4 regions of the Sphingomonas sp. MMS24-J13 genome follow, and region 3 is predicted to be linked to each of the others. Evidence: predicted binding sites of a transcription regulator. Region 3 holds the regulator's gene; each other region holds the start of a gene.

Evidence for each region. Region 3 encodes LexA, which represses DNA repair genes until DNA is damaged. Its sites were predicted from a motif close to GTTCCNCNCTTGTTCT; they were not measured.
Region 1: the regulator LexA is predicted to act here: its motif matches at 2,561-2,576, upstream of uvrA (excinuclease ABC subunit UvrA).
Region 2: the regulator LexA is predicted to act here: its motif matches at 2,050-2,065, upstream of AB4Z44_RS05965 (ATP-dependent helicase).
Region 4: the regulator LexA is predicted to act here: its motif matches at 2,414-2,429, upstream of AB4Z44_RS10915 (DUF3072 domain-containing protein).

What each region holds. Positions count from the first base shown of each region.
Region 1 is NZ_CP173258.1:4,343,485-4,347,669, reverse strand. Features, by position in the region: gene uvrA (excinuclease ABC subunit UvrA) at 1-2,549, opposite strand, end outside; gene AB4Z44_RS20130 (hypothetical protein) at 2,689-3,039, shown strand; gene AB4Z44_RS20125 (hypothetical protein) at 3,052-4,077, opposite strand.
Region 2 is NZ_CP173258.1:1,294,581-1,298,765, reverse strand. Features, by position in the region: gene rsmD (16S rRNA (guanine(966)-N(2))-methyltransferase RsmD) at 1-272, shown strand, start outside; gene AB4Z44_RS05975 (MFS transporter) at 226-1,500, opposite strand; gene AB4Z44_RS05970 (hypothetical protein) at 1,599-1,904, opposite strand; gene AB4Z44_RS05965 (ATP-dependent helicase) at 2,069-4,185, shown strand, end outside.
Region 3 is NZ_CP173258.1:2,636,990-2,641,174, reverse strand. Features, by position in the region: gene trpC (indole-3-glycerol phosphate synthase TrpC) at 1-405, shown strand, start outside; gene moaC (cyclic pyranopterin monophosphate synthase MoaC) at 402-872, shown strand; gene glp (gephyrin-like molybdotransferase Glp) at 869-2,056, shown strand; gene lexA (transcriptional repressor LexA) at 2,114-2,800, shown strand; gene AB4Z44_RS12345 (VOC family protein) at 2,800-3,144, shown strand; gene purB (adenylosuccinate lyase) at 3,299-4,185, opposite strand, start outside.
Region 4 is NZ_CP173258.1:2,339,628-2,343,812, forward strand. Features, by position in the region: gene AB4Z44_RS10900 (PEPxxWA-CTERM sorting domain-containing protein) at 1-16, opposite strand, end outside; gene AB4Z44_RS10905 (FxDxF family PEP-CTERM protein) at 615-1,145, opposite strand; gene AB4Z44_RS10910 (DedA family protein) at 1,489-2,046, opposite strand; gene AB4Z44_RS10915 (DUF3072 domain-containing protein) at 2,174-2,401, opposite strand; gene AB4Z44_RS10920 (aldo/keto reductase) at 2,543-3,550, shown strand; gene AB4Z44_RS10925 (cryptochrome/photolyase family protein) at 3,644-4,185, shown strand, end outside.

The DNA.
Region 1 (4,185 bases), 1.7 Mb from region 3:
CCAACCTCGGCCAGCATCGCCATCTTATCCCGAATGCTCGGCACTGCCTTGAAGAATTCGACCGCATCCTCGACCGTCATGTCGAGCACCTCGGCGATCGATTTATCGCGGAACTTCACCTCCAGCGTCTCGCGATTGTAGCGCGCACCGTGGCAGACATCGCACGTCACATAGACATCGGGCAGGAAGTGCATCTCGATCTTGAGCACGCCGTCGCCCTGGCATGCCTCGCAGCGGCCGCCCTTGACGTTGAAGCTGAAGCGCCCAGGCTTGTAGCCGCGCGCCTGCGCCTCGGGCAGGCCGGCGAACCAATCGCGGATCTGGGTGAAGGCGCCCGTATAGGTGGCCGGGTTCGAACGCGGGGTGCGGCCGATCGGCGACTGATCGATGTCGATCACCTTGTCGAGATGCTGGAGCCCCTCGATCGTCTCGTGATGGCCGGCGATGATGCGGGCACCATTGAGCTGGCGACTGGCCGAGGCGAACAAGGTGTCGATCGTGAAGGTCGACTTGCCCGACCCCGACACGCCGGTGATGCAGGTGAAGGTGCCGAGCGGGATGCTGGCGGTCACGTCCTTGAGGTTGTTGGCGCGCGCACCACGCACGGTGAGCTTCTTGCCATTGCCCTTGCGGCGCTTGGCCGGCAGCGGGACCGAACGGCGGCCGGTGAGGTAATCGGCGGTGAGGCTGTCCTCGTTCGCCAGCACCTCGTCGAGCGTGCCGGCGGCGATGACGTTACCGCCATGGACGCCCGCGCCCGGACCCATATCGATCACATAATCGGCGGTGCGGATCGCATCCTCGTCATGCTCGACCACGAGCACGGTGTTGCCGAGATCGCGCAGCCGCTTGAGCGTGACGATCAGCCGGTCGTTGTCGCGCTGGTGGAGCCCGATCGAGGGCTCGTCCAGCACATAGAGCACGCCCGACAGCCCGCTGCCGATCTGCGATGCCAGCCGGATACGCTGGCTCTCGCCGCCGGAAAGCGTGCCCGAGGTGCGATCGAGATTGAGATAGTCGAGCCCGACATTGTCGAGGAAACCGAGCCGCTCGACGATCTCCTTGAGGATCGGGGTCGCGATCTGCGTTTGCTGGGGGTTGAGATGCTCGGGCATCGCGCGGAAGAAAGCCAATGCAGGCCCGACCGCACGGCGGGTCGACATCGAGATATCCTCGCCACCGATCTTCACCGCCAGCGCCTCGGGCTTGAGGCGCGCGCCGTTGCACACCTCGCAGGGCCGCGTGCCCTGATATTTCGACAATTCCTCGCGCATCCACGCGCTCTCGGTCGATGCCATGCGGCGTTCGAGATTGCCGATCACGCCTTCGAACGGCTTGGTGACGGTGTAGCTCTTGCGCCCGTCGACGAAGGTCAGCGGGATCGCCTTGCCCTTCGTGCCATGGAGGACGGCCTCCTGATCCGCCGCCGAAAGCTCGTTCCACGGCGTCTCCAGCTTGAAGCCGTTGGCCTTGGCGAGGCTGGCGAGCACCTGCATGTAATAAGGGCTTGGCGGATTGGACTTGGCCCACGGCACGACCGCGCCCTTGGCGATCGACAGATTTTCGTTGGGCACGACCATCTGCGGATCGAAATAGAGCTTCTCGCCGAGCCCATCACAGGCCGGGCATGCGCCCTGCGGCGCGTTGAACGAGAAGAGCCGGGGCTCGATCTCGGGAATGGTGAAGCCCGACACCGGGCAGGCGAACTTCTCCGAAAAGACGATCCGGTTGAGCGGCACGCCGCCGACCCCGGCCGCGGCCGATCCCTTGGCCGCGCCCTTCTTGCTGGTGCCGCTGCCCGCCTCGTTCTCGCGCCCGGGCACGACGCCCTCGGCGAGATCGACATAGGCCATGCCCTCGGCCAGCTTGAGCGCGGTTTCGAAGCTCTGCGCGAGGCGGGTCTCGATCCCTTCGCGGATGGCGAGGCGATCGACCACGACCTCGATGTCATGCTTGAATTTCTTGTCGAGCGCGGGGGCGTCCTCGATCTCCACCATCTCGCCATCGATGCGGACGCGGGTGAAGCCGCCCTTCTGCCACTCGGCGAGCTCCTTCTTATACTCGCCCTTGCGGCCGCGCACCGCGGGCGCGAGCAGATAGAAGCGCGTACCCTCGGGCAATTGCATCACGCGATCGACCATCTGGCTGACCGTCTGCGCGCTGATCGGCAGGCCCGTGACGGGCGAATAAGGAATGCCGACCCGCGCCCACAGCAGGCGCATATAATCGTAGATTTCGGTGACGGTCGCGACGGTCGAGCGCGGATTGCGGCTGGTCGTCTTCTGCTCGATCGAGATGGCGGGCGAGAGCCCCTCGATATGCTCGACATCGGGCTTCTGCATCAGCTCGAGGAACTGGCGCGCGTAAGCCGACAAGGATTCGACGTAACGGCGCTGCCCCTCGGCATAGATCGTGTCGAAGGCGAGGCTGGATTTGCCCGATCCGGACAGGCCGGTGATCACCGTCAAGGTCTCACGCGGAATATCGACATCCACGCCCTTGAGATTGTGCTCGCGCGCGCCACGGACGCGGATATGGGTGAGACTCATAACGCCAGTTTGTTCCAGATTTGTTCGGAGGGCAAGGGTAGCCTGACCTTCAAATAGGAAGCCGAAACCGCTTGTGCCACCACCCGGTTGCATCCGGGCGGATGTGTATTATCTTAATGATACACGTGAGGGTATCGAGATGGCGAAGAAGACGATGAAATTGCCGAAGCGGATCGGCGGGGTGAAGCTCACCAAGGAGTTGCGCAAGGCTGGCGGCAGGCTGCTGGAAACCGCGAACAGCCCGGTCGGGCGCGAGCTGATCGCGGCGGGGCTGAGCATGGCGGCGGCTGCCGCGACAGCGGCGGCGAGGAAGGAACGGGAGAAACGGGCGGCGGCCAGGGCGGGAGCACCCGAGGCGGTGCCGGCGAACGACGCAAAGCGGGCGGAACCGGTGAAAGGCCCGGCAGACCCCCACGATATCGGCGTGGCGCTGGGCACGCTGGCCCAGGACGTGCTCGGCAGGCTCATTGCCGGCAAGCCGCGCGGCTAATCCGCCTACCGGCTATTTCTTGTCGTTGCTCTGGCTGAGGATGCGATCGATCGCATCTGGGACCAGCCGCTCGGCAAAGCCCGCCACGAAGGCGATGACCAGCATCTTCGCGAGTTCCCGATCGCTTTCCAGGCAGAGCGCGCGGGCCATGCTCTGTTCGCGCCCGAGCGAGTCGAAGGTGAATTTGGGCAGCACGATTCCCCCGTCCAGCCCCAATGCCTTGCCGATCGCGCCGAAGAAGATGAGGTAGACGAGCAGCGCGAAGATCGCCCCGATCAGGCAGGACAGCAGAATGCTGACCTGGCCCAGCTCGAGCGCCGCAATCTCGAACAAGGGATCGTCCTGCATGACTTTGCTGCTGATCGCGCCTTGAAGCCGGCGGCCGATGCTCATCATCGCCCCCAGCACCCCCGTCACCATGATCGCGCCGAACCCCAGGAAGAGCGACCCCGGATGCGCCACCCCCAGGCTTGGCGCCTCGTACCAGAGGAGCACCATGAAGCATATGAAGGTCACGAGCGTGAGCAGCGTCAGCCAGAATTTGAGACCCCGGGCCGCAACCTCGCGAACGGTGGCGAGCTGATAGCTCTTATGCGTGTAGCTCAGGATCGAATCGACCTCGGCGCGCACCTCTAGGTCGGTAGCCTTCGCCACGTTCTCGATCCGGCTCGCCTTGAATGCGGCCAGCGCATCGGCGGTGCCGACGCGCACGAGACGATCGCGCAACGCCCATAGCTCAGCACGCAGGTCCGCGGGCGGCAGGGCATCGTAATAAAGGCGCTCGCACGCCATCGCCGCGGTCAGGTCGGGACGACTGCGCAGCGCCTGGAGAGACTCGGCCACCGCCTGCAGTGCCGGAAGGCGCCGGCTCCTGCCCGCGGCGGCGGCATAGATCACCCCGGCAAAGGCCTGCCCCTCAAGCTGGGACCGGTCCAGCCCGAAGATCCATCTCAATCGGGACGTCAGCCGCCACCACGGCTCCGGTTCGGGCTCCGGAAGCGGCTGCCTGAAATCCTCCCCGTCCGATGCGTCGCTCATCGCCTATCCCCCGATCGGCATGCGTCGGCGGCATTGAGACACGATCCGGCGGATTCTGCAATAACCCAGACGATGCAGGACGAACGATCACGCGAACAGATCGTTCGA
Region 2 (4,185 bases), 1.3 Mb from region 3:
AGCTGATCCCAACGGCGGTATCGGCGCTCGGCAAGGCGCGCGCGGCGTGCGATCTGCTGATGTTCGATCCGCCTTATGACAGCGGCGGTGCGGGCGCGTTGCTCGAACGGCTTACCCGGCTTGGCTGGGCCGCTCCGGGGGCGTGGGCCACGGTCGAGACACGGAGCAACGAGACCGTGTCGGCCGACGGCTGGCTGCTCGACGCCGAGCGCACCTACGGAAAGGCTAAGCTTTCCGTCCTCGCCCGAGTACAAGCAGCGCAACCAGACTGATCGCCGCGAGTGCCGAGCAATAGAAGCCGACTGCCCACAAGCCGCCGCTCGTCGCCAGCGCCTGCGCCGCGAACGGGGTGAGTCCGCCGCCGAGGATGCCGGCGACGTTGAACGCCATCGACACGCCGGTATAGCGCACCAAAGGCGGGAACAGGCTCGGCAGCCAGCCGCCGAGCGGGCCATAAGTGAAGCCCATCACGAACAAGGCGAGGGCCAGGAACAGGAACAGTTCGAGCAGCGAGCCCGATCCCATCATCGGCTTGACGAGGAAGCCGAGAAGGATCGCAGCGAAGCTGCCGCCGAGCAGCACGCGGCGCTCGTCCCAATGCTTGTCCGCCGCCCAGGCCGCGATCCAGATACCGACAGCCATCATCAGGATCGCGCCCAATTGCACCATCAGCATCTGCTGCATCGTGTAACCGAGCGTCTTGACGCCGTAGCCGAGTGCAAAAGCCGTCGCGAGATAATAAAGGACGAAGCAGGCGATCGCGCCGAGCGTGCCGCCGATCAGCGGCCCCGCCTGCGTCTTGAACAAGGTCACCAGCGGCACCCTGGGCGGCTCTGCCGAAGCGCGGGCGGCGGCGAATTGTGGCGTTTCCGCGAGCTTCAGCCGGATCCACAAGCCCACCATCACCAGCAAGGCCGATACCGCGAACGGCACCCGCCAGCCCCAGGCGCGGAAATCCTCCGGCGTCAGCCACAGGCCGAGCAGGAGGAAGAAGCCATTGGCGACAAGGAAGCCCGCCGGTGCACCCAATTGCGGAAACATGCCGAAGCGCGCGCGCCAGCCCGGCGGCGCATGCTCGACCGCCAACAACGCGGCTCCGCCCCACTCGCCGCCCAGCCCGAAACCCTGACCGAAACGGAGAAGGCACAGCAGCAATGGCGCCCACCAGCCCGCATTGGCGTAGGTCGGCAGGAAAGCGACGAGCGTGGTGGAAATGCCCATCGTGAGCAGCGAGGCGACAAGTGTCGACTTGCGCCCGATCCGGTCGCCGAAATGCCCGAAGAAGATCGATCCGAGCGGTCGCGCGATAAAGGCGACGCCGAGGCTCGCGAAAGCGGCCAATTGCTGGGCGGATTTGGAGACGCTGGGGAAGAACAGTTCGCCGAACACGAGGCTTGCAGCCGTCGCATAGACGTAGAAATCGTAAAACTCGATCGCCGTGCCGACAAGACTTGCCGCCAGCACGCGCTGCGTCGAGGGCGCATTTGCAATCGTCGCCATAGTCCCTCCCCTGTCTCAGCGGACTGGGAACGAGCGATGGCGGGCCAAACGGCCCCGGTCAACCGCGAGGTCGACCGGGGCCGTTGGATTATCGTGCCTTAGCGCGGGTGACGGCTACGGCCGTGCTGCACGCACTTGTCGGTAACCGAGGCCGAACAGGGCGGATAGCTGGACGTGTCGACTGCTGCCGGGGCGGCAGGCGCCGCCGCGGTCGTATCGACGGTAGCAGACGTGTTGTCGGTGGTCGGCGCCGGGGTGGCGGCGGTCGCGCTCGCGGCAGGTCCGGTCGCATCCGGGGTGGCCGGCATCGTCGACGGAGCCGGCGGTGCGACCGGTGCGGTGTCCTGGGCGATGGCGGCGGTGCCGATGGCGAAGCTGGCAAGAAGGATAAGCTTGGTCTTCATGATGACCTCCTACGATACGTTTCAAGCCCGGCGGCCCCGTCAGGATGCCGCCAATAGGCAATTCTTCCCCGTTCGAGCCAATAGCACTCATGCGGCCAGAAAGTTCCCTCGCCTGAGACGCTCTGCGGTTGCCTGCGCGAGCGACGTTCCCTACCTGTTCAGGGGTGAGTCAGCTTGCCCCCACCCCGCCCGAACCCGCTTACCTGCGCGGTCTCAACCCCCCGCAGCGTGAAGCGGTGCTCACCACCGAAGGGCCGGTTCTGGTGCTGGCAGGTGCGGGAACCGGCAAGACTGCGGCGCTCACCGCACGCTTGGCGCACCTGATCGCAACGCGGCGTGCATGGCCATCCGAAATCCTCGCGGTAACTTTCACCAACAAGGCCGCGCGTGAAATGCGCGAGCGGGTGGGGCGGATCATGGGCGAGGCGGTCGAGGGCATGCCCTGGCTCGGCACCTTCCATTCGGTCGCGGCGCGCATGTTGCGGCGCCATGCCGAACTTGTCGGGCTGCAAAGCAACTTCACAATTCTTGATACCGACGACCAACTGCGCCTGCTCAAACAATTGATCGTGGCGGCAGATCTGGACGAGAAACGGTGGACTGCGCGTGCGCTCGCCGGGCTGATCGATCGCTGGAAGAATCGCGGTTGGGTTCCAGCGGAAATCGATGCGGGCGAAAGCGAGGCGTTCGCCAACGGGCGGGGCCAGGAATTGTATCGCGCCTATCAGGAGCGGCTGAAGGCCGTGAATGCCTGCGACTTCGGCGATCTGCTCCTGCACATGCTGACAATCCTCAAGAAGCACCGCGATGTGCTTGAATCATATCAGCAGCGCTTTCGCTACATCATGGTGGACGAATATCAGGATACCAATGCGAGCCAGTATCTCTGGCTCCGCCTGCTGGCGCAGGAGCGCAAGAACATCTGCTGCGTCGGCGACGACGACCAGTCGATCTATTCATGGCGCGGCGCAGAGGTCGCCAATATCTTGCGGTTCGAAAAGGATTTTCCGAACGCGAAGATCATCCGGCTCGAGCAGAATTATCGCTCGACCCCGCACATTCTCGCGGCTGCATCGGGGGTGATTGCCAACAATGGCGGGCGGCTCGGCAAGACGCTGTGGACCGAGGAGGCGTCCGGCGAGAAAGTCCGCGTCATCGGCATCTGGGACGGGCCCGAGGAAGCGCGCCGCGTCGGCGAAGAGATCGAGAGCGCGCAGCGCGGCGGCAAGACACTCGATCAGATGGCGATCCTCGTGCGCGCGCAATTCCAGACGCGCGAGTTCGAAGACCGCTTCATCGCGATCGGCATGCCCTACCGCATCGTCGGCGGCTTCCGCTTCTACGAACGCGCCGAGATCCGCGATGCGCTCGCTTACCTGCGCGTCATCGCCCAGCCGGCGGACGATCTGGCGTTCGAACGGATCGTCAACGTCCCCAAGCGCGGCATCGGCGACAAGGCGATCGCGAAGCTCCACATGCTGGCGCGCAGCGAAGGCCTCCCCCTCACCCACGCCGCTGCTCGGATCCTCGATACCGACGAGCTGACGCCGGCGGCACGCCGGTCGCTGGGCAACCTGATCGGCGACATCGCCCGCTGGCGCACCAAGCTCAACGAGCTGCCGCATGCCGAAGTGGCGCGGCTCATGCTCGACGAGAGCGGCTATACCGGGATGCTGCAGGCCGAGCGCTCGACCGAGGCCACCGGGCGTCTGGAGAACCTGACCGAGCTGGCGCGCGCGATGGAAGAATATGAAACGCTCGGCGCCTTCCTCGAGCATGTCAGCCTCGTCATGGACAATGACGCGCAGGCCGATGAGGCCAAGGTGACGATCATGACGATCCATGGCGCCAAGGGGCTTGAATTCGATACGGTCTTCCTCGTCGGCTGGGAGGAAGGCGTCTTCCCCTCGCAACGCGCGCTCGACGAAGGCGGCAATGCCAGCCTCGAGGAGGAACGCCGCCTCGCTTATGTCGCGATTACGCGTGCGCGGCGGCGGGCCTATATCCTCCACGCCGCCAATCGCCGCATCTACGGGCAATGGACCTCGTCCATCCCGTCGCGCTTCGTCAACGAACTACCCGCCGACCATATCGAGAGCGAGACGACCATGTCCGGCGGCGAAAGCCTGTGGCGCGCGCAATGGAGCGAGCAAGGCGACCCCTTCGCGCATGTCGCGCGCGAACGCCCGGCGCATGCCGCCACGCGCGGCCCGGGGTGGCAGCGCGCCGCGACCAAGCCGCTCGACATGGCCCCTGCCCGGCTGGCCGAAGTGAAGGCGAG
Region 3 (4,185 bases):
GCGGAAGCGCGCGCGCTCGGGGCGGATGCGATCCTGATCATCGTCGCGGCGCTGGAAGACAGCGTCATGGCAGAGATCGAGGCTGCGGCGCTCGAGCGTAGCATGGACGTGCTGGTCGAGGTGCATGACGCCGCCGAACTGGAGCGCGCGCTGCGGCTCAAGTCGCGCCTGATCGGGGCGAACAATCGCGATCTGCGCGATTTCACCGTCGATTTCGCGCGCACCTACGAATTGGTCGCGCGGGCGCCGGCCGATTGTCTGTTCGTCGCCGAAAGCGGCATCGGCTCGCATGCCGATGTCGAAGCGATGGCGGCGCATGGCGTGCGTGCTTTCCTCGTGGGCGAGAGCCTGATGCGGCAGGCGGATGTCACCGCCGCCACGCGCGCGCTGCTCGAACCGGCATGAGCAAGCTCACCCATCTCGACGAGGCGGGTGCGGCGCATATGGTCGACGTTTCGGCCAAGGCGGTGACCAAGCGTACCGCCACTGCGGCGGGCCATATCGCCATGTCGGCCGATGCGCTGGCGGCGATCCGGGCCGGAACGCTCGCCAAGGGCGATGCGCTGGCGGTGGCGCGCGTCGCCGGGATCATGGCGGCCAAGCGCACCGCCGAGCTGATCCCGCTGTGCCACCCCTTGCCGATCGCCGCGGCGAGCGTCGATCTGGTGCTGGGTGAGGCTGGGATCGATTGCACTGCCACGATCACCACCAGCGGCCAGACCGGGATCGAGATGGAGGCGTTGACCGCGGTCTCCGTCGCGCTGCTGACGCTCTACGACATGGCCAAAGCCATCGATAAGGCGATGCGGATCGGCGAGATCAGGCTCATCGCGAAGTCGGGCGGCCGCTCGGGCGACTGGCGCGCACCATGAGCCTGCTCCCCGTTGCGGAAGCGCAGGCGCGCCTGCTCGCGCTTGCGCGGGACCTGCCGATCGAGCGTGCTCCGTTTGTGGAAGCGATCGGGCGGCATGCGGCAGAGGATATCGTCGCCGGCCGTGCTCAGCCCGCTGCCGATCTGTCGGCGATGGATGGCTATGCGATCCGTTTCGCCGAATTGCCCGGGCCATGGCGTGTGGTGGGCGAGAGCAGGGCGGGGGCCGGGCTCGATTACGCGCTGGCGCCGGGCGAGGCGGCGCGGATCTTCACTGGCGCGCCGTTGCCCGCAGGCGCCGATACGGTTCTCGTCCAGGAAGAGGCGACGCGCGATGGCGAGGTACTCCGCCTGTCCGGGGAAGGGCCTGCCTTGAAGGGCTATCACGTCCGCGCGCACGGGTCCGATTTCGCGCAGGGCGATATACTTGTCGCGGCGGGTGAGCGTCTTACGCCCGCCCGGATCGCCCTCGCCGCCATGGGCGGGCACGGCACGGTGCCGGTTCCGCGGCGCCCCCGCATCACCATCATTTCGACCGGCGACGAATTGATCAGGCCGGGTCAGCCAGGCAGTGGCTTGGCGTTGCCCGCCTCGAATGGCCCGATGCTCGCCGCGATGCTGGCGGGCCTGCCGGCCGAGGTGCGCGATGGCGGCATCCTGCCCGATCGGCTCGATGAGCTTACCGAGGGATTTGCTGCCGCGGCGCGCGATGCGGACATCATCGTCACCACGGGCGGTGCCTCGGTCGGCGATCACGATCTCGTCCGCCCGGCGCTCAAGGCGGCGGGCGCCGACATGGATTTCTGGCGGGTCAGGATGCGGCCGGGCAAGCCGCTGATGGCTGGCCGGCTGCAGGATGCGATCGTGCTCGGGCTGCCGGGCAATCCGGTTTCGGCCTTCGTCACCGCCTTTCTGTTTCTGCTCCCGCTGGTGCGCCGCCTCGTCGGCGACACTGCGCCTTTCCCAAAGGGCGAGCGAATGCCGCTCGCCGGCCCGCTCCCCAAGGTGACCGAGCGCACCGATTTTCTGCGCGGGCTGATCACGCCCGAGGGCATCCTGCCGCTCTCGGGGCAAGACAGCGCGGCGCTCGCGATGCTGGCGCGCGCCGATGCTCTGATCGTGCGCGCTGGCGAGGCGCCGGCGGCCCCTGTGGGTGAAATTGTGGATATCCTGAGGATCGCTTGACACCTCTCAAAGTGTTTCCTACACGTTCCGCATTCGTTCCTAAACGCGGGAAACGCCATGCTGACGCGCAAGCAACATGAGCTGCTGACTTTCATCAACGATCGCCTCGCCGAAACCGGCGTGTCGCCCTCGTTCGAGGAGATGAAGGAAGCGCTCGATCTCAAGTCTAAATCGGGCGTCCACCGGCTGATCTCGGCGCTGGAGGAACGCAACTTCATCCGCCGCCTGCCCAACCGCGCTCGCGCGCTGGAGATCCTGCGCCTGCCCGAGGCGATCAAGTCGGCGGTGAAGCCGCCGGTCAAGGCCGTGGCGCCGACCCTGGCCAAGGCGCCACCGAAGCCGATGCCGATCGCCGCCAACGACGTGATCGAGGTGCCCCTGCACGGTCGCATCGCAGCCGGCATGCCGATCGAGGCGATGGAAGGGCAGAACATGCTCTCGGTGCCCGCAGCTCTGCTCGGCTCGGGCGAACATTATGCGCTCGAGGTCGCCGGCGATTCGATGGTCGAGGCGGGCATTCTCGACGGCGATTACGCGCTGATCCGCAAGGCCGATACCGCGCGCGACGGCGATATCGTGGTGGCGCTGATCGACGATAGCGAGGCGACGCTCAAATATTTCCGCCACGAAGGCAATATGATTCGCCTTGATCCGGCCAACCGTGCCTACGATCCGCAGCGCTACAAGCCGAACCAGGTGCGCATCCAGGGCAAGCTCGCCGGCCTGTTGCGGCGCTATCACTGATGGCCGGCAAGGGCCGCCCCGATTTCATCGAACTGCCGGTTGACGATATCGATGCGGCCAAGGCCTTCTATGAAGGTGTGTTCGGCTGGGACATGACCGCCTTCGGCCCGACTTATGCCTGCACGCTGACGGGCGACGTCGACATCGGATTGCAGGCCGATCGACCTGAAAAGAGCGCGGCGCCGCTGCCGGTGATCAACGTGCCCGATCTGGAGGCGGCGCTGGCGGCAGTCGAGCAGGCGGGTGGCGCGATCACGAAACCGATCTTCGGCTTCCCCGGCGGCCGGCGCTTCCACTTCCGCGATCCTGCGGGGAACGAATTAGCGGCGCATAAGCCGGACTAACTCCCTCTCCTGCAGAGGGAAGCGGTGGGAGGGGCAAGGGCACGGAGCCGGAACGCCCAGTCCACTGGACCTGTCACCCTCACCCAGCCTGTGCGGTCGAACGATCATCCCGAATGATCACCGAAACGACCGCACACCCAGAGGGAGAGGGCTCTCAGCTCTCGCCGAACACCCGCTCGAAGATCGTATCGACCTGCTTGAAATGATATCCGAGGTCGAACTTCTCCTCGAGTTCCGCATCGGACAAGGGCACCTCGGGATCGGCCTTGAGCAGCTCCAGCAGCGATAGTTCGCCGTCGGATTCCCACACCTTCATCGCGTTGCGCTGGACCAGCCGATACGAATCCTCACGGCTGACCCCAGCCTGCGTCAGCGCGAGAAGCACGCGCTGCGAGTGGACCAGCCCGCCCATGCGATCGAGATTCTTCTGCATCCGCGCCGGATAGACGAGCAGTTTGTCCATCACTCCGGTCAGCCGCGCGAGTGCGAAATCCAGCGTGATGGTGGCGTCGGGGCCGATGTAGCGTTCGACCGACGAGTGACTGATGTCGCGCTCATGCCACAGGGCGACATTCTCCAGCGCCGGGGTGACATAGCCGCGCACCATGCGGGCGAGACCGGTCAGATTCTCGGTCAGCACCGGATTGCGCTTGTGCGGCATCGCCGACGAGCCCTTCTGGCCGGGCGAGAAATATTCCTCCGCTTCCAGCACTTCGGTGCGCTGCAGGTGGCGCACCTCGACCGCCAGCCGCTCGATCGACGAGGCGATCACGCCCAAAGTGGCGAAGAATATCGCATGGCGATCGCGCGGAATCACCTGGGTCGAGACCGGCTCGACCGCGAGGTCGAGCTTCCCCGCTACATATTCCTCCACCCGCGGATCGATATTCGCGAAGGTGCCGACCGCGCCCGAAATTGCGCAGGTGGCGATGTCGGCGCGCGCCGCCAGCAGCCGCGCCTTGTTGCGGCTGAACTCGGCATAGGCCTCGGCCAGCTTGAGCCCGAACGTCACCGGCTCGGCATGGATGCCATGGCTGCGGC
Region 4 (4,185 bases), 300 kb from region 3:
TCCCAAAGCTCGACATTTCTCAACCCCACCCAACAGCGGCCTGCGAGCGAACACCCGCACGAAGCTTCCCCGGAAGCCCCTTCGACCGCGGTCCTGATCTCATTGAAATGGTTAACAGGCCATAAAGCTGCGGCAAGGGGTTCGTTTAGGCCGACAGGAGGCCGGTCGCGGCGGAACCATTCGAACGTTTAATCGACGTGCGCGCCTTCATCGATAAAATGGCCCGTCTCACCGTACTTGCAACGTCACGCCGCGATTCGGGCGATTGCAATGCGGAGAGAGGCACTTGCGATCGAGCGCACCACGCTGGATCGCGCCGTCGCGGGGCTAGGTCGGCAGGGTGAGATAGGACCCTTGGGCGTCGATGGCCGAAAGGCCGGCTCGACCGCATGTTCCGCTCGATCACGACCGCTTGCGGAGGGTCGCGACAATCTAAGCTCACGAAGCCTAATACCGGGACTTTGCAATCGACCAGTTCACTAAGGCAGGCATTACACTTCAAGCCGATTTTAAGAAGGATCGGCCTAATCCTAAGGCTCAAGCGGGCACCGCGAGCGCATTACGATCAAAAACCGGGGGCATCGGCGTCGCCGATGGCCCCCGACCTTTACATGTTAGGCAAACTTGATCGCGACGTTGCGGCGACGGGTGGTGCGAAGCGCGCCACCAACCATGCCGAAACCGCCGAGCATCAAAGCCCACGAAGCCGGCTCAGGAACGGCGCTCTGCGGGTTGCCGCCGGCGTTGAATGGCGCAAACGCGACGGTGCCCGAATAGGAACCCTTACCGCTACCCGAGATGAGCAGGGTCTGCAGCCCTGCGTTCACCGGAAGATCGGTGAACGAAAACGACTGGTTCGGCAGCGCCGGCATGAAGTTCAGATCGACCCCGTTGAGCGAAACCGAGGTGAACGTCAGGCCCGACGAACCCGTTACGTTGGCCGATCCAACGAGCGAGCTGATCACGCCATCCGCAGGAACATTGAACGTCCAGGAATTGTTGAACGTCCCGTTCACGTTGGATCCGAAGAATCCGGACAGGTACGTTGCGGGGTCGCCGGCGAGGCCGATCGTCGCCGCATTGGCGCCTGAGGAAACAGCAAACACGGCTGCGGTCGCAGCAATCGCACAAAAAACTGAACGCATAAACATAACTCCCTGAACCACCGGCTCATGGCGCCAGGCAAATAGCCCATGCGAGGTGGTAACCTCGGCGCTGGTCGGGTTAACAAAATGTTAAAGACGATTGTTCCGCCCCGGACCGGTTGAATTTCACCAACCTTTACATGACGATGCCGTAACAATCTCGCCGGTACCGGTGGGCAGCGGCCATTCAGGCCCGCGAGCCGCCTGCCGGCCGCGATAGACGAACCGGACGATGGGTGGGCCGTTGGAGGCGCCTTTGCGGGCGGGCTCCACCCTCCAAATTGCTGCAGCGCAGCGTGATGGGCGGCAGTCTTTTAGCGAACGCCACTCCCGGGGGCTGGCCCTATGAGGGGCCAGGCTCTGCCGGTTCCGATTGCCGCTGCTGCCACCAGCGGAGCAGCCGCGGGCTCATCGCGATGGCCAGGACGACGGCGCCCGCCGCAAAGATCAGCAAGGTCGCCGATTTGATCCGGTGCAGCCAGGGATCGATCGTCTTGCCGAACAGGAACCCGCCCCACACCATCAGCACCGCCCACACCGCCGCCGAGATCGCGTTGAGCATGACGAAGGTCCGCGATTGGATATGCGATGCCGAGATCGCGATCGGGGTTACCGTCCGCATGCCGTAAATGAAGCGGAAGCTCAGCGTGAACAGGATAAGGTGATGCTCGAGGATGCGGAGCGCGCGCTGGAAGGCCGGACGCTTCTCGACCCGTTTGACCCACTTCTCCTGCTCGTAATGCCGCGCGAGCCAGAACCAGAGCTGGTCGGCAATGCACGCCCCGACCCCGGCGGCGACCACCACGCCCCAGACCGGCAAGAGACCGTTCTGCGCCAGTACCCCGCCGGTGATCGCCACCGCCTCCCCCTCGATGCCCGCACCGACGAAGATGGCGGCCAAACCGAAGCGCGCGATCAGGGTTTCCAGTGCCAGCGCGATACCCCTTGGTTTGGTTGCAAGAGTTTAGGCCACGGAATGACGCGCGCAAGCTTGCACGGATTCCACCGCCGCTCCGCATGCCACGACCTCACTCGAGGCCGAGCTTGCCTTTGAGCGCGTCGATCCGCTTCGAGGCTTCGGCCTTGCTGAGATCGGCCACCGGCATTTCCTCGCCCGCTTCCTCGCTCAAGGTCGCCAGATAGGAGGCCTGCGCGCCGGTGATGGGATCGTCGCCCGAGACCCAATTGTCCGGATCTTTCTCGGTATTCGAGCCGGGATGCTCGTCGAGCTTGGGGTTGTGCAGCTGTTCGCTCATGTCGACCTCGATGTTCCTTGTTTGTTCGGCCCTTAAACGGCATGGCGGATGGATGGTTCCGGCGCGGCGAGCCGCGGGTCCTTGATCGCGACCATGCCGATGGCCATCTGGCGCCCGCGGCCCCAAGCGAAGGATCGAGTCATGGCACTGCGCGACATTCTGCCCGGCAAACTCGGTTTCGGCGCGGCGCCGCTCGGCAATATGTTCCGCGACATTCCCGAGTACGAGGCGCTGGCGACGGTCGAAGCCGCGTGGGACGATGGCATCCGCTATTACGACAATGCGCCCTTCTACGGCGCCGGGTTGGCGGAGATCCGCATGGGCCGCGCGCTCGCGGGCAAGCCGCGTGAAGACTATGTGATCAGCACCAAGGTCGGCCGGGTGATCCTCGACGAGCTCGAGGATGTCGGCGCGCGCGACCAGGGCGAGAAAGCCGGCGTCTTCGCGCATGGCCGCGCCAACAAAGTCGTCAACGATTACAGCCACGACGCGACCTTGCGATCGATCGAGGGGAGCCTGGAGCGCTTGCAGACCGATCGGATAGAGATCGTCTTCGTCCACGATCTGGCGCGCGATTTCTGGGGCGATCAATGGATCGCGCGCTTCGAGGAGGCGCGGACGGGCGCGTTCCGCGCGCTCGATCGGTTGCGCGACGAGGGCGTGATCAAGGCGTGGGGGCTCGGCGTCAATCTGGTCGAGCCGATCGAGACCTTGCTCGATCTGAAGGAGTCGCGCCCCGACGGCGCCTTGCTGGCGGGGCGTTACACCCTGCTCGATCATGCGCGCGCGCTGCAGCGGGTGATGCCCACGGTGGCCGCCAAGGGCCTCGGCATCGTCGTCGGCGGGCCGTACAGTTCGGGCGCGCTCGTGGGCGGGCCCAATTTCGAATATGCCCCTGCCCCGCCGGCCATCCTCGACAAGGTGGCACGGATCAAGGCGATCGCGGATCGCCATGGAGTCAGCATGAAGGCGGCCGGACTGCAATTCGCACTGGCCAATCCCGCGGTTGCGGCGGTGATCCCCGGCGCCAGCCACCCGAGCCGGATCGCGGAGGATCGCGCGGCGCTGGACGAGAGAGTGCCGGCGGATTTCTGGCACGAATTGCGGACGGAGGGACTGGTCGATCCAGCGGCGCCGTTGCCGGCATAACCCAACGGCAGCCCATCCGTCTTCGTGTCCGGAGTCCTCTGATCGGCCGATCCCGCACGGAACCCGGCGCGCCGTTCCGGCGTAGGCAATCCCGTGTCTAAACCCGTCCTGCTCTGGCTCCGCCAGGATCTCCGCCTCGCCGATCAACCCGCGCTCATGGCTGCCATCGGCGAGGGCCCGGTCATCCCGGTCTATGTGCTCGACGACGAGACGCCGGGTGATTGGCGGATCGGCGGGGCGCAACGCTGGTGGCTGCATCACAGCCTCGCCAGCCTCGCACAAAGCCTGAAGGCGAAGGGCAGCCGGCTGATCCTGCGGCGCGGGCGTGCCGATACGGTGCTGCGCGATCTGATGGCCGAGACCGGCGCGAGCCAGATCCACGCGATCCGCCATTACGAGCCATGGTGGCGCAAGGCCGAGGCCGCGCTCGGCGATGCGCTCTGCCTGCACGACGGCAACCATCTCGCCCCGGTCGAGCAGGTGCGCAACGGATCCGGCCAGCCGTATCGGATGTACTCGGCCTTCTGGCGCGCGCTGCAGGAGCAATTGCCCCCGGACAAACCGATCCCTGCGCCGGACACGATCCCTGCCCCGCCCCACTGGCCGAAGAGCGAACCGCTCGCGGACTGGCAGTT